2 regions of the Paenarthrobacter sp. NPDC058040 genome follow, and region 2 is predicted to be linked to the other one. Evidence: predicted binding sites of a transcription regulator. Region 2 holds the regulator's gene; the other holds the start of a gene.

Region 1 (5,381 bases), on a different contig from region 2:
AGCCGTGCCGATTCGCGGCTGGCGGCTTCGGCGTCGAAAACCGGTGTTTCCTTCGCTTCCACCGCCGGTTCCTTCGGAAGGTACCGTGCCGGCGTCGGAATGGGAGCCGCTTGGGCCGCGCGGCGCGCCCGGCGTTCGCGCAAGTCACGCAGGGCGAGCTTCCGCAGGACGATCACTGCCACCACGGCACCCACAAGCGAGACCAAGGGCAACCAGACGGAGCCCGTTCCAAAGAGCCTCACCACGCCGGAGACCACAGCGGTCAGCAGCAGGGCGAGTCCGGCCAACGCCAAGGTCAGCCTCGCATACCGGATAGTGAAAGGAGTGCTGGATGGTTTCCGGATGGGCTCAGCAGCCACGCGGGATTCCAGGGGCGACGCCTGTGCTTTGCTGTGCATGGTCTCCATCGGTTTCTCCTGCTGAGGTGCCAATGCCAATACCACCCCTGGCTGCGTATGGTCCGGTTCATCCTCGAATGCCTCTGCCGGCCCGGCGGCCGTCTGGACCTGGGGACGCTTGTTCCGAAGAACATAGGGCGCCACCCACACCATCCAGAGCGCGACAGTGACAACGAGTATCACTGAGCTGCTGAGAGGGAAGTCCACATTCAAAACCGTAGAAGCAAATTGTCAGGTGCCGCGGCATTCCTGCCGGTGTGTCGCCCGAGAGTCCCTAAATGATTCCCGGCAGCACCTAAAAGGGCCTATGACCTGCCCGTTCTTCCCTGGCGCCAGCTTTCCAGGAGTCCGTGCGGAACTTCCTCCGAGGTCAAGGCAAACGAACGGTGGTCCGCCCATTCGCCGTTGATGTGGAGGTACCTTTCGCGGTATCCCTCATCCCGGAAACCGAGCTTCTCCACAACCCGGAGGCTGGGTGCGTTTTCCGGCCGGATGTTGATTTCCATGCGGTGCAGGCCCAATGTCCCGAAGCAGTGGTCCGTTGCCATCGCGACGGCCGTCGGAGCTATGCCGTGTCCGGCGCGGTCCTTGTCCACCCAATAACCCAGGGTTGCCATCATCGCCGACCCCCAAACGATTGAGGAAACCGTCAACTGGCCCACAATGCGCGCCTCACGGAAGCCGGGGGTCCGCTCGGCGATGATGAACGGCAAGGCGGTGGCTTGGCGTGCCTGCTGGTTCAGGGATGCCACCATCTGGCGGTAGCTTGGGAGGCTTCCACCCGGTGCAGGGTTGGACGCCTCCCAAGGGGCAAGCCATTCACTGTTCCGCGAACGGACCTCGGACCACTCCCGCTTGTCCCGGTAACGGATGGGCCGGAGTACCAGTTCTCCGCTTTCCAGCGTCACCGGCCAGATCGCAGAGCCGTACATCCGGTGTTACTTGGGAAGGGTAGCGGTGAAGTCCGGCAGCCACTCGCGGAGCTCTGGGCCCAAGTCTTCGCGTTCGCACGCCAGCTCGATGCAGGCCTTCAAGTAGCTCAGCTTGTCGCCGGTGTCATAGCGGCGGCCGCGGAAAACAACGCCGTAGACGCCGTAACCTTCGCCCTCGCCGCGGGCCAGGACCTCGAGCGCGTCAGTCAACTGGATCTCTCCGCCACGGCCCGGCGCCGTGTTCTCAAGGACATCGAAGACCGCCGGGTGGAGAACGTACCGACCAATCACGGCCAGGTTGGAGGGAGCTTCCTCAACGGAAGGCTTCTCCACCAACTGCTTGATGCGGACGTACCCCTCCTCGCCGTTCTCCTCGACGTCCGCGCAACCGTAGGCGCTGATCTTGGATGGTTCCACCTCAATGAGGGCAACCACGGAGCCGCCGGTCTTCTGCTGCACGGCGATCATTTCGCTTAGGAGATCGTCCTTGGGATCGATCAGGTCGTCGCCGAGCAGGACGGCGAAGGGTTCGTGGCCCACGTGCTGCTTCGCACGGAGGACGGCGTGGCCCAAGCCGTTCGGATCGCCCTGGCGTACGTAGTGGATGTCACCGAGGTTGGTGGCCGACTGGATGGCTTCAAGCTTGGACGTGTCACCCTTTTCCGCGAGGGTGGCCTCAAGGGCAGGAACACGGTCAAAGTGGTCCTCCAGCGCACGCTTGCTGCGGCCGGTGATCATCAGGACATCGTGCAGCCCGACCTTCACGGCTTCTTCGACCACATACTGGATGGCTGGCTTGTCAACCACGGGCAGCATTTCCTTCGGCATCGCCTTTGTCGCGGGGAGGAACCTGGTACCAAGACCCGCTGCGGGGATGACGGCCTTACGGACAGCATTGTTATGGTGAGTCACCGGACTAATGTAACGGACGGAACACATCAAAAGGTAAACCCCCGCCGTGCCGGGACGTACAAATAGTCGGTGAATTGGCTGGCATGGGCGCTGCTGCCCTACCGGCAACCCACCGACGGAACGGATGAACATGGCCTCGAAGGAAGAAATCCGTGCTGCCCGCAAGCTGCACCGCCGCACGCTGACTCCGGAGCAGATAGCGATCGCCGGTGACGCCCTCGCGGGCCATGGCATGGCCTGGGCAAAAGAGGTTGCTGCCGGCGCCCCGGGCACCTTCACTGTCTATTTGGGTGTTGCCTTCGAACCGCCAACGCTTCCCTTGATCGAGGCGCTGCACCAGGACGGCCACCGGATCCTGCTTCCGGTGTGCGAGCCCGACAGGCAGCTGAGCTGGGTTTTCTGGAGCCCGGAGACAGTCTTCCTCCGCTCGCATTACGCGCCGATTGATGAGCCGGAGGGCGAACGGCACGGCCCGGAGGTGGCATCCCGCGCCAATGGCATCTTCATGCCGGCCACCGCGGTGGACGGCGACGGCAACCGGATTGGCCAAGGCGGCGGCTACTACGACCGCTTTCTCCAGGGCCTCGACGACTCAGGCAAGCGGCCCCGCACCATTGCGGTGACGTACGACGACGATGTGTTGCCTTCCGGCGCCATCCCGGCCGAGCCTTTCGACCAGCCCGTCCGGGAGGTCCTCACCCCGTCGGGAATTGTGCGGCTCGGCAGGTAGTTATGGTGGCGTACGGTCGCGCAACCCAGGGGTGGCGGCTGAACGGCCGGATGATAGAATTGGCACTCAGGCCCTGCGACTGCTAAGGCGGAAACCACTCCGCCAAGGCTGCACAGGACCTGACGTTTGTCCTGAGGAGGAATTCAGTGCCCACATACGCATACGCCTGCAAAGACTGTGACCATGCCTTTGACATCGTCCAGTCGTTTTCGGACAGCTCGCTGACGGAGTGCCCGGAATGCCAGGGCTCCCTGCGCAAGAAGTTCAACAGCGTCGGCGTTGTTTTCAAGGGCTCCGGCTTCTACCGCACGGATTCCCGCGATTCCAAGGGCAGCAGCACCGTTTCCGCTGCCCCTTCGGCTCCGGCGGCCCCCGCTCCAGCAGCGACGCCTGCTCCCGCCGCCGCTGCCAGCTAGCACTTATCCACATACGGTCGCCGGCCACTGTCCGGCGGCTGAGGCCGATGATTAGCGTGGCGTCATGCCACAGACACCGCCCTCGTACCTCCTTGGCCGAACACGCCACGCAAGCCGCGCTCCCCACAGGTCCGGGCGGCCGCCAACCCCGGCGCGTGGCAGCCGCGCACGGCTGCTGCTTCTTTCCGGCGTTCTCCGCCACCGTCGACTGGTTGTAGCGCTTCTGTTGTGCGTGGCCGCCGGCATCACTGTCCAACAACTCACGCCGCCGCCTCTGCACCGCATCAGCATTGTTGTTGCCGCCCGCGACCTCCCGGCAGGGACGAGCCTCAGCCAGGGCGACTTCATCAGCATGGGCGTCCCCCAAGAGATGGCAATCTCCGGTGCCATCGAAGATCCTGCTTCCCTGGCCGGGCGCCAATTGGCCTCTCCCCTGGCCAAGGGGCAAATACCTACGGAGGCGAACCTCCTGGGACCCGGTCTCCTCACAGGGGCACCCGCAGGCTCCGCAGCTGTGCCGCTGAGAATGGCAGATCCCTCGTCCATCCAGTTGCTATCCCCGGGACAACTTGTCAACGTGGTGCTGACCTCGGCCGGCTCCTATGACGAATCCCGCCGGAACCAGACCCTCGCCGGGCCGGTCCCCGTGCTATGGACATCAGGCCAAGGCGGGAAAGCCGGGCCATGGCTGGGAACCAGCGATACGGAAGGTCTGGTTGTAGTCGCGGCCGACCCACAGCAAGCAGAAAAGCTTGCCGGCGCATCGACGCAAGGCAAGCTCTTCTTCGTGCTGGTCAGTTCCTCTTGATGACTGTCCCGTGGTCAGCCCCAGTGCGGGGGTCGCTGCTCCTTCAACCACTGGTCGTGGTCATATCCGGACTCGTCGCCCCACCGGCGGGGGTCGTCTTCCGAGGCCTTGTTGGGCAGGATGCCGGCGGAAGCGGGCTTCCCGTCCTTCGGCGTCGAGTCCCCGGACTCAGTGGAGTCCTCAGCTGCCTCCATCCCGGTGGAGAACGCTTCTTCCGGCGCGCCGGAGTCCTCGCGCAGATCCTGGCTTGGCTGCTCCGGCTGATCGGCTGCCGGCGCGGGTTCGATGGCGGGTTCCTGCGTGCTCACTGGTACTTCTTTCGCGACTTCCGGTTCAGGGGCGCCCGCTCGGTCCGTGGACCATGCAGCGGACGGGCGGGCAGCAGCGGCCTGGACGCTGCCCAGTTCCAATTGTTCTACGTCCATGTCCAGGAAGCCATGCTGCGGCACCGAGGTGGACTGCGGAACGTGGTTCTCCAGCCCAAGGTAGGAACCGATCCTGTCGGCGCAAGACGAGGGATCCGTGAAGACCTCAATGGTCCACAGGGACATGTACCGCCAGCCCATGCGTTCCAGCAATTGGGGGCGCAACCTGCTGCGTTCGCGGACGCTCATGCGCCGGTAGCGTTCGGTGCCGTCGGACTCGATGGCCACCGGCGTGGGGACTTCGGCACCTTCCCGGCCGATCGTGTGAACGGGATCAGCTGCGGCAGCGATGTCCAGCACTCCGTCATAGAGGTGCCACACGCGGGCTCCCCGGGCCCGAAGGCGGTCGCCAAGATCGGCAACCAATGGATCTTCACCGAGGGCCTGTTCACTGGCCACGGCACGGGACGCGGGTGTGCCCAGGTTGCTGTTCCCGGACAACTCCCGGTCCAGCAACTCGTAGAAATCGACTGCTCCGTGCGACAAACGGTCCAGGTCCAAATCTTCGGGACGGAAGCAGCTCAGGACGTGCAGGGACCGCCGCGCGCGGGTCATCGCGAGGGCGAACCGGTTGCGCCCTCCTTCCGAGGACAGCGGTCCGAAGGAGTGCAGGGCCCGTCCATGCGGGGTGCGCCCATATCCCAAGGAGAAGATGACGTGGTCCCGCACCAGTCCCTGCGCCCGTTCCAGGTCCACGACCCGGAAGGACTCCGGCCCAGCGCCGAAGAACGCCGAGAGCAAAGGATGGTTGGGCAGTTGC
Region 2 (5,381 bases):
TGTTGGCAGACGCAGTGGTACGCCGGATCCTTCCGGACTAGCTGGCCGCCGCGTCTGCGGCTACTTGATCCAGCGGAGGTTGAAACGGTACCGGTGCGGTTGGCCGTGGTTGACCCGGATGCCCGCGGACACCGAGAAACACGTGAGCGCCACCCAAATTGCCGTTGCGATCACCGCGAAGATGTTGCCTACAACCGGCAGCAGGACGAGGATGTTCGCCAGGACGGCCGCAATGGTGGGCGGAAGTGTGAAATTCAGGGCTTCCTTGGACTCCTGGGCCGTGAACGGCCCGCGCTCACGGAAGATCAAGTAGATCAGCAAGGACGGAAGGCAGCCGAGGATTCCCCCAAAGTGGGCCAGCGTGGCCCACTGCCGGTCTTCGCTTGCGGTCAGGGGCAGTGCATTCGCAGGTGCACCATGGTACTGGGGCTGGCCTGCGGCCCGGCCCTGTTCTTCTGGAGCGTTCTCTGCCACGGTGTCTTCCCTTTGCTGTAAAAATGCGGTGTTGCTGTCCCAGAATACTGGGTCCGGACTCGTTGCAGGGACCATCAGCGCTCGAAACGGTCCGGTGTCCCCTCCTCAGGGGGCGGTCAAAAAGTCGATGACTTCCTCCACGCGCCCCAGCAGGGAAGCCTCCAGGTCGGCGTAGGTCCTTACGGCCCCCAGCAATCGTTGCCAGCCCAGGCCGATGTCCTCTGCCGTTTCATGTGGCCAGCCGAACGCCCTGAGGATTCCCGTCTTCCAGTCCGTGCCGCGGGGCACGTCCGGCCACTGTTCGATGCCAAGGACTTTCGGTCGGATTGCCTGCCACACGTCCACGTAGGGGTGTCCGACAATAAGCACGTTTCCGGCGGCCCCCGGTACCTGCATTGCTTCTGCTGCGATACGGGATTCCTTTGAACCGGCCACCAGATGGTCCACCAGGATGCCCAGCTTGCGCTTCGGCCCCGGGCCGAAGGCTGCGATCGCCGCCCGGAGATCGTCCACGCCATGAAGGGGCTCGACGACGATGCCCTCCACCCGAAGGTCGTCACCCCAGACTTTCTCGACGAGTTCGGCGTCGTGTTTGCCTTCCACCCAGATCCGGCTGGCTTTCGCCACTTGCGCTCGTTGGCCTTGGACCCTGACTGAACCGGACGCTGTGCGGCCGGCGGGCACTGCTCCTGCCGGGGCCTTGGCGGCGGGAGGCAGCAGCCGTACGGCCTGCCCTTCGAGCAGGAAGCCGAAGCCGAGCTGGAAGGACCGGGTCTTGCCACGCCGGTCTTCGAGGGACACGATGTGCATTCCGCCCGATTTCTCGACGCGGGTGACTTCGCCCACCCAGCCCGATTGGACGTCTTCGAGGACCATTCCGCGCTGGACAGGCACTTCCGGAAGCTTTTGTTTGGCGGGAGCGGAGAGGTCCTGCGGGCCCCACGTGTCGAAAGCCAAGGAGTCTCTACCTCTTCGCGCTGGGAATGTCGGCCGGCTACCCGTTGCTGCCGGCTCCGCCTTGGATGTTATCCGCGGGCGTTTTCAATGCTAGCAACGTGGTGGCCCATACTAGACTTGTTAGCACTTGGGCATGTTGAGTGCTAAGAGCAATGGTCAATCCGGGTCCGTCCCACGCCTGCCAGCGGGGATCCGAAGCGTCGACAGGAGGTGTCGCACATGAGTGAACCGCGCAAGCTGGAAGTGTTGCGTGCCATCGTCGAGGACTACGTGCACTCGCGGGAACCTGTCGGCTCCAAGGCATTGGTGGAACGGCACCACCTCGGCGTATCAAGCGCCACCATCAGGAACGACATGGCAGTGCTTGAAGAGGAAGGCCTCATTGCCGCCCCGCACACCAGCGCGGGCCGTATTCCCACGGACAAGGGCTACAGGCTGTTCGTGGACCGGATCTCGCAGGTCAAGCCGCTCTCTGCCGCCGAACGCCGCGCCATCCATTCGCTCCTTGAAGGCCCCGACGATCTCGACGACATCCTGGAGCGGACCGTCAGGCTCCTGTCGCAGCTGACCAACCAGGTCGCCGTCGTGCAGTACCCGCACTCCAAGCGCGCTTTGGTCCGCCATGTTGAGTTTGTCCTGCTTGCCCCCAAGCAGGTCCTCGTGGTCCTGATTGCGGACACCGGCAGCGTGGGACAGAAGGTGCTTGACACGGGTTCGGACGTCACGAATGAAGCGTTGATGGCCCTGCGGGCGAGGTTCCTTGGCAGCATCGCCGGGTCTCCGCTGGAGTTGCTGCCGCAGGTGCTGCCGTCCGTTGTGGCCCTGTGCCCCCCGGAAGTCCGTGGCGTGGCGCAGGTCCTCGCCGGGGGACTCCAGTCGCTCAGCGATACCAGCCGCGAAGAGCGCATCCTGATGGCGGGCACGGCAAACCTCGCCCGTTCCAATGTGGACTTCCCCTTGAGCATCGGACCGGTACTTGAAGCCCTCGAGGAACAAGTGGTGATGCTTCGGTTGTTGTCGGACATGGGCGATGATCCCCGGGGGGTCACAGTCAGCATCGGCCGGGAGAATCCTTACGACGGCTTGTCCGAGGCCTCCGTGGTCGCGACGGGCTACGGCTCCGGTGCCAAGGTAGGCATCCTGGGCCCCACCCGGATGGACTATCCCACCACCATGGCCGCTGTCCGGGCCGTGGCCCGCTACCTTTCCCGTATTCTCGGCGGCTGACGCCAGCCACCGACGTAAGAACCGCAGTACAACAAGGAAGAGATACTGACTTTGAGCAGCCACTATGACGTTTTGGGAGTCTCCCCGGAAGCCACCGGCGAAGAGATCAAAAAGGCGTACCGCAAGTTGGCGCGAAAACTGCACCCGGATGTCAACCCGGGCGAGGATGTCGCGGAGCAGTTCAAGGCCGTGACGCACGCTTACGAAGTGTTGTCCGACCCGCAGAAACGCCGTGTGTACGACGCCACTGGCAACGAGAACGGTACCGACAATGGCTTCGGCGGCGGGTACTCCGGCCAGGGTTTCGCCTTCCAGGACATCTTCGACACGTTCTTTGGCGGCGGCGGCGGGGGACACGCGGGTCCGGCGTCCCGTGTGCGGCGCGGCCAGGACGCGCTCATCAGCGTCCGCATCGATCTCAAGGACGCAGTCTTCGGCGTCAACAAGAAGCTTGAGGTGGATACCGCTGTTGTCTGTCCCACGTGTGATGGCAGCTGCTGCCGGCCCGGCACCCACCCTGAGCGCTGCGACATCTGCGGCGGCAGTGGCCAGGTCCAACGGGCTGTGCGCTCCATCCTCGGCCAGGTCATGACCACCGCACCGTGTGGCTCCTGCGAAGGCTTCGGCACCATCATCAAGGACCCGTGCAACGAATGCAGCGGCCAGGGCCGCATCCGCAGCCGGCGTTCCCTGACCATCAAGGTCCCTGCCGGCGTCGCGACGGGAACCCGCATCCAGTTGTCCGGCCAGGGCGAAGCCGGTCCCGCGGGCGGACCTGCAGGCGACCTGTACGTTGAGATCCGCGTCAACAACGATTCCACGTACATCCGCGAAGGCGACGACCTCCACGCCACGCTGAGCGTGCCGATGACAGCGGCGGCCCTGGGAACGGAGCTGACGCTTGAGACGTTCGATGGCGCCCAGGAAATCGACGTCAAGGCTGGAACGCAGTCCGGCGAAATCATCACGCTTCGCGGCTTGGGGGTTACCCATTTGCGGGGCTACGGCCGAGGGGACCTTAAGGTCCACCTGCACGTGGAAACTCCCGTCAAACTGGACGCTGCCCAGGAAGACCTCTTGAGGCAACTTGCCAAATTGCGTGGTGAGCAGTTCACGGAAGGCAAGCTCGTGGCCAGCGGTGGCATGTTCGCCAAGCTGCGGGACAAGCTCGGTAACCTGTAGCGGTGAGCAACCCCGTCTTCTTCACCCCGGCCGGGAGCCTGGATGGCCTGGGGCCCGGATCCGTGTTCGTCCTCGAGGGCCCGGAGGCCCGCCACGCCGTGACAGTGAAGCGATTGGCCGTCGGCGAGTACGTGGACCTCGCGGACGGAGCCGGTACCCGACTCAGCGGCAAGGTATCCGACGCGGGCCCGGGGTCCCTTTCAGTGACCGCGACGGACGTGGTGGTCGAGGAACAGTCTTCCGTTCGCCTGGTCCTGGTACAGGCCCTGGCGAAAGGCGACCGTGACGAGCTGGCCATCGAAACTGCCACGGAACTCGGAATCGACGCCGTAATTCCGTGGCAGGCCGAACGTTCCATCGTGCGGTGGAAGGGCGACCGTGCCGCCAAGGCACATGCAAAGTGGCAGTCGGTTGTCACCGCCGCGGCAAAGCAGGCCCGGCGGGCGTGGATTCCCCAGGTCCGTCCCATCGTCGACTCCGCGGGACTGGCGAAGGCAGCCACGGTGGCTGATCTGGCCGTCGTCCTGCACGAGGACGCAAAGAACGGTCTGCGCTCCGTGCTGGAAAATTCCGCCCAACTGGCGGGTGCTGGCCCGAATGAACCCCGCGAGGTGCTGTTGATCGTCGGCCCGGAGGGCGGCATTTCGCCGCGCGAAGTGACGCGTCTTAGCGACGCCGGCGCGGTGACGGCACTGTTGGGCCATCACGTACTGAGGTCGTCCACGGCCGGACCGGCCGCCGTCGTGCTGGCGAGCGACGTCCTGGGGCGCTGGCAGCAAGCCTGACGCCGTAGTCTGCCGGCCTTCAGTTGACGTTGAAGAGCCGGGTGTCCAGCGTGGACTCGTCGGCCTGCCCGGCGTTGTCCACCTGGGTTACCCGAAGCTCGTACCGTCCGGGCTTCAACGTGGCGCTGAAGGTAAATACGCCGAACTGGCCGGGCTCGCCGGTGGATTTCACTTGGCCGGTCAGCAGGCTGGTGCGGGCACCGTTGCCGTTGTCCTGCAGGATCTGCCAGTTCACAGGCTTGGAACTGTCGGTGCTGCGGCCGTTGAATTTGACCGTTCCCGAGGGCAGCGTGGTGTCTTCCTGGGGATCAATGATCCAGAGGGGAGCCACCATCGAGGCATCCCTGGCCATGGGCTGGCCCAGCTTCACCTGGCCAAAGGCCATGAAGTCGGTGTGGCCGTCCACCAGGATGACCACCTGGATTTGCTGCCCGGAGTTGATCAGGCCTGACGAGGACGCAGCCGCCGTGGCCGTGTAAACGAGTTGCTGTACCGCCCTCTGCGCCATCCCGGCGTCGAGGTTGGAGTTGAAGGCGTCCCGGGAAATGTCCACGGTAATGACGTTCTTGCCCGAAATGGATGTGGCCAGGCTGCCGGGTTCCTGCCACGGGGTGAAGAAGTCGTGGTCCAGCGGTTTCTCGGCCATCATGATGCGCAGGGCTGTGGTGACGGGGTTCTCGTCACCGGATATGTCGCGGAATTCCCGGTAGAGGTAGACGTTGTCCTTGCTGCGGCCGATCCAGTAGACGGGGATCT

Evidence for each region. Region 2 encodes HrcA, which represses chaperone genes, less so after heat shock. Its sites were predicted from a motif close to TTNGCACTCGNNNNNNNCGAGTGCNAA; they were not measured.
Region 1: the regulator HrcA is predicted to act here: its motif matches at 3,032-3,058, upstream of ACFVSJ_RS05180 (FmdB family zinc ribbon protein).

Annotation. Positions count from the first base shown of each region.
Region 1 is NZ_JBHVRN010000003.1:124,207-129,587, forward strand. Features, by position in the region: gene ACFVSJ_RS05160 (hypothetical protein) at 1-551, opposite strand, end outside; gene ACFVSJ_RS05165 (GNAT family N-acetyltransferase) at 704-1,330, opposite strand; gene galU (UTP--glucose-1-phosphate uridylyltransferase GalU) at 1,337-2,269, opposite strand; gene ACFVSJ_RS05175 (5-formyltetrahydrofolate cyclo-ligase) at 2,373-2,972, shown strand; gene ACFVSJ_RS05180 (FmdB family zinc ribbon protein) at 3,119-3,388, shown strand; gene cpaB (Flp pilus assembly protein CpaB) at 3,453-4,196, shown strand; gene ACFVSJ_RS05190 (AAA family ATPase) at 4,211-5,381, opposite strand, start outside.
Region 2 is NZ_JBHVRN010000008.1:176,432-181,812, forward strand. Features, by position in the region: gene hemW (radical SAM family heme chaperone HemW) at 1-41, shown strand, start outside; gene ACFVSJ_RS13115 (DUF4870 domain-containing protein) at 61-474, opposite strand; gene ACFVSJ_RS13120 (DUF3097 domain-containing protein) at 580-1,431, opposite strand; gene hrcA (heat-inducible transcriptional repressor HrcA) at 1,651-2,658, shown strand; gene dnaJ (molecular chaperone DnaJ) at 2,710-3,840, shown strand; gene ACFVSJ_RS13135 (16S rRNA (uracil(1498)-N(3))-methyltransferase) at 3,843-4,625, shown strand; gene ACFVSJ_RS13140 (GerMN domain-containing protein) at 4,645-5,381, opposite strand, start outside.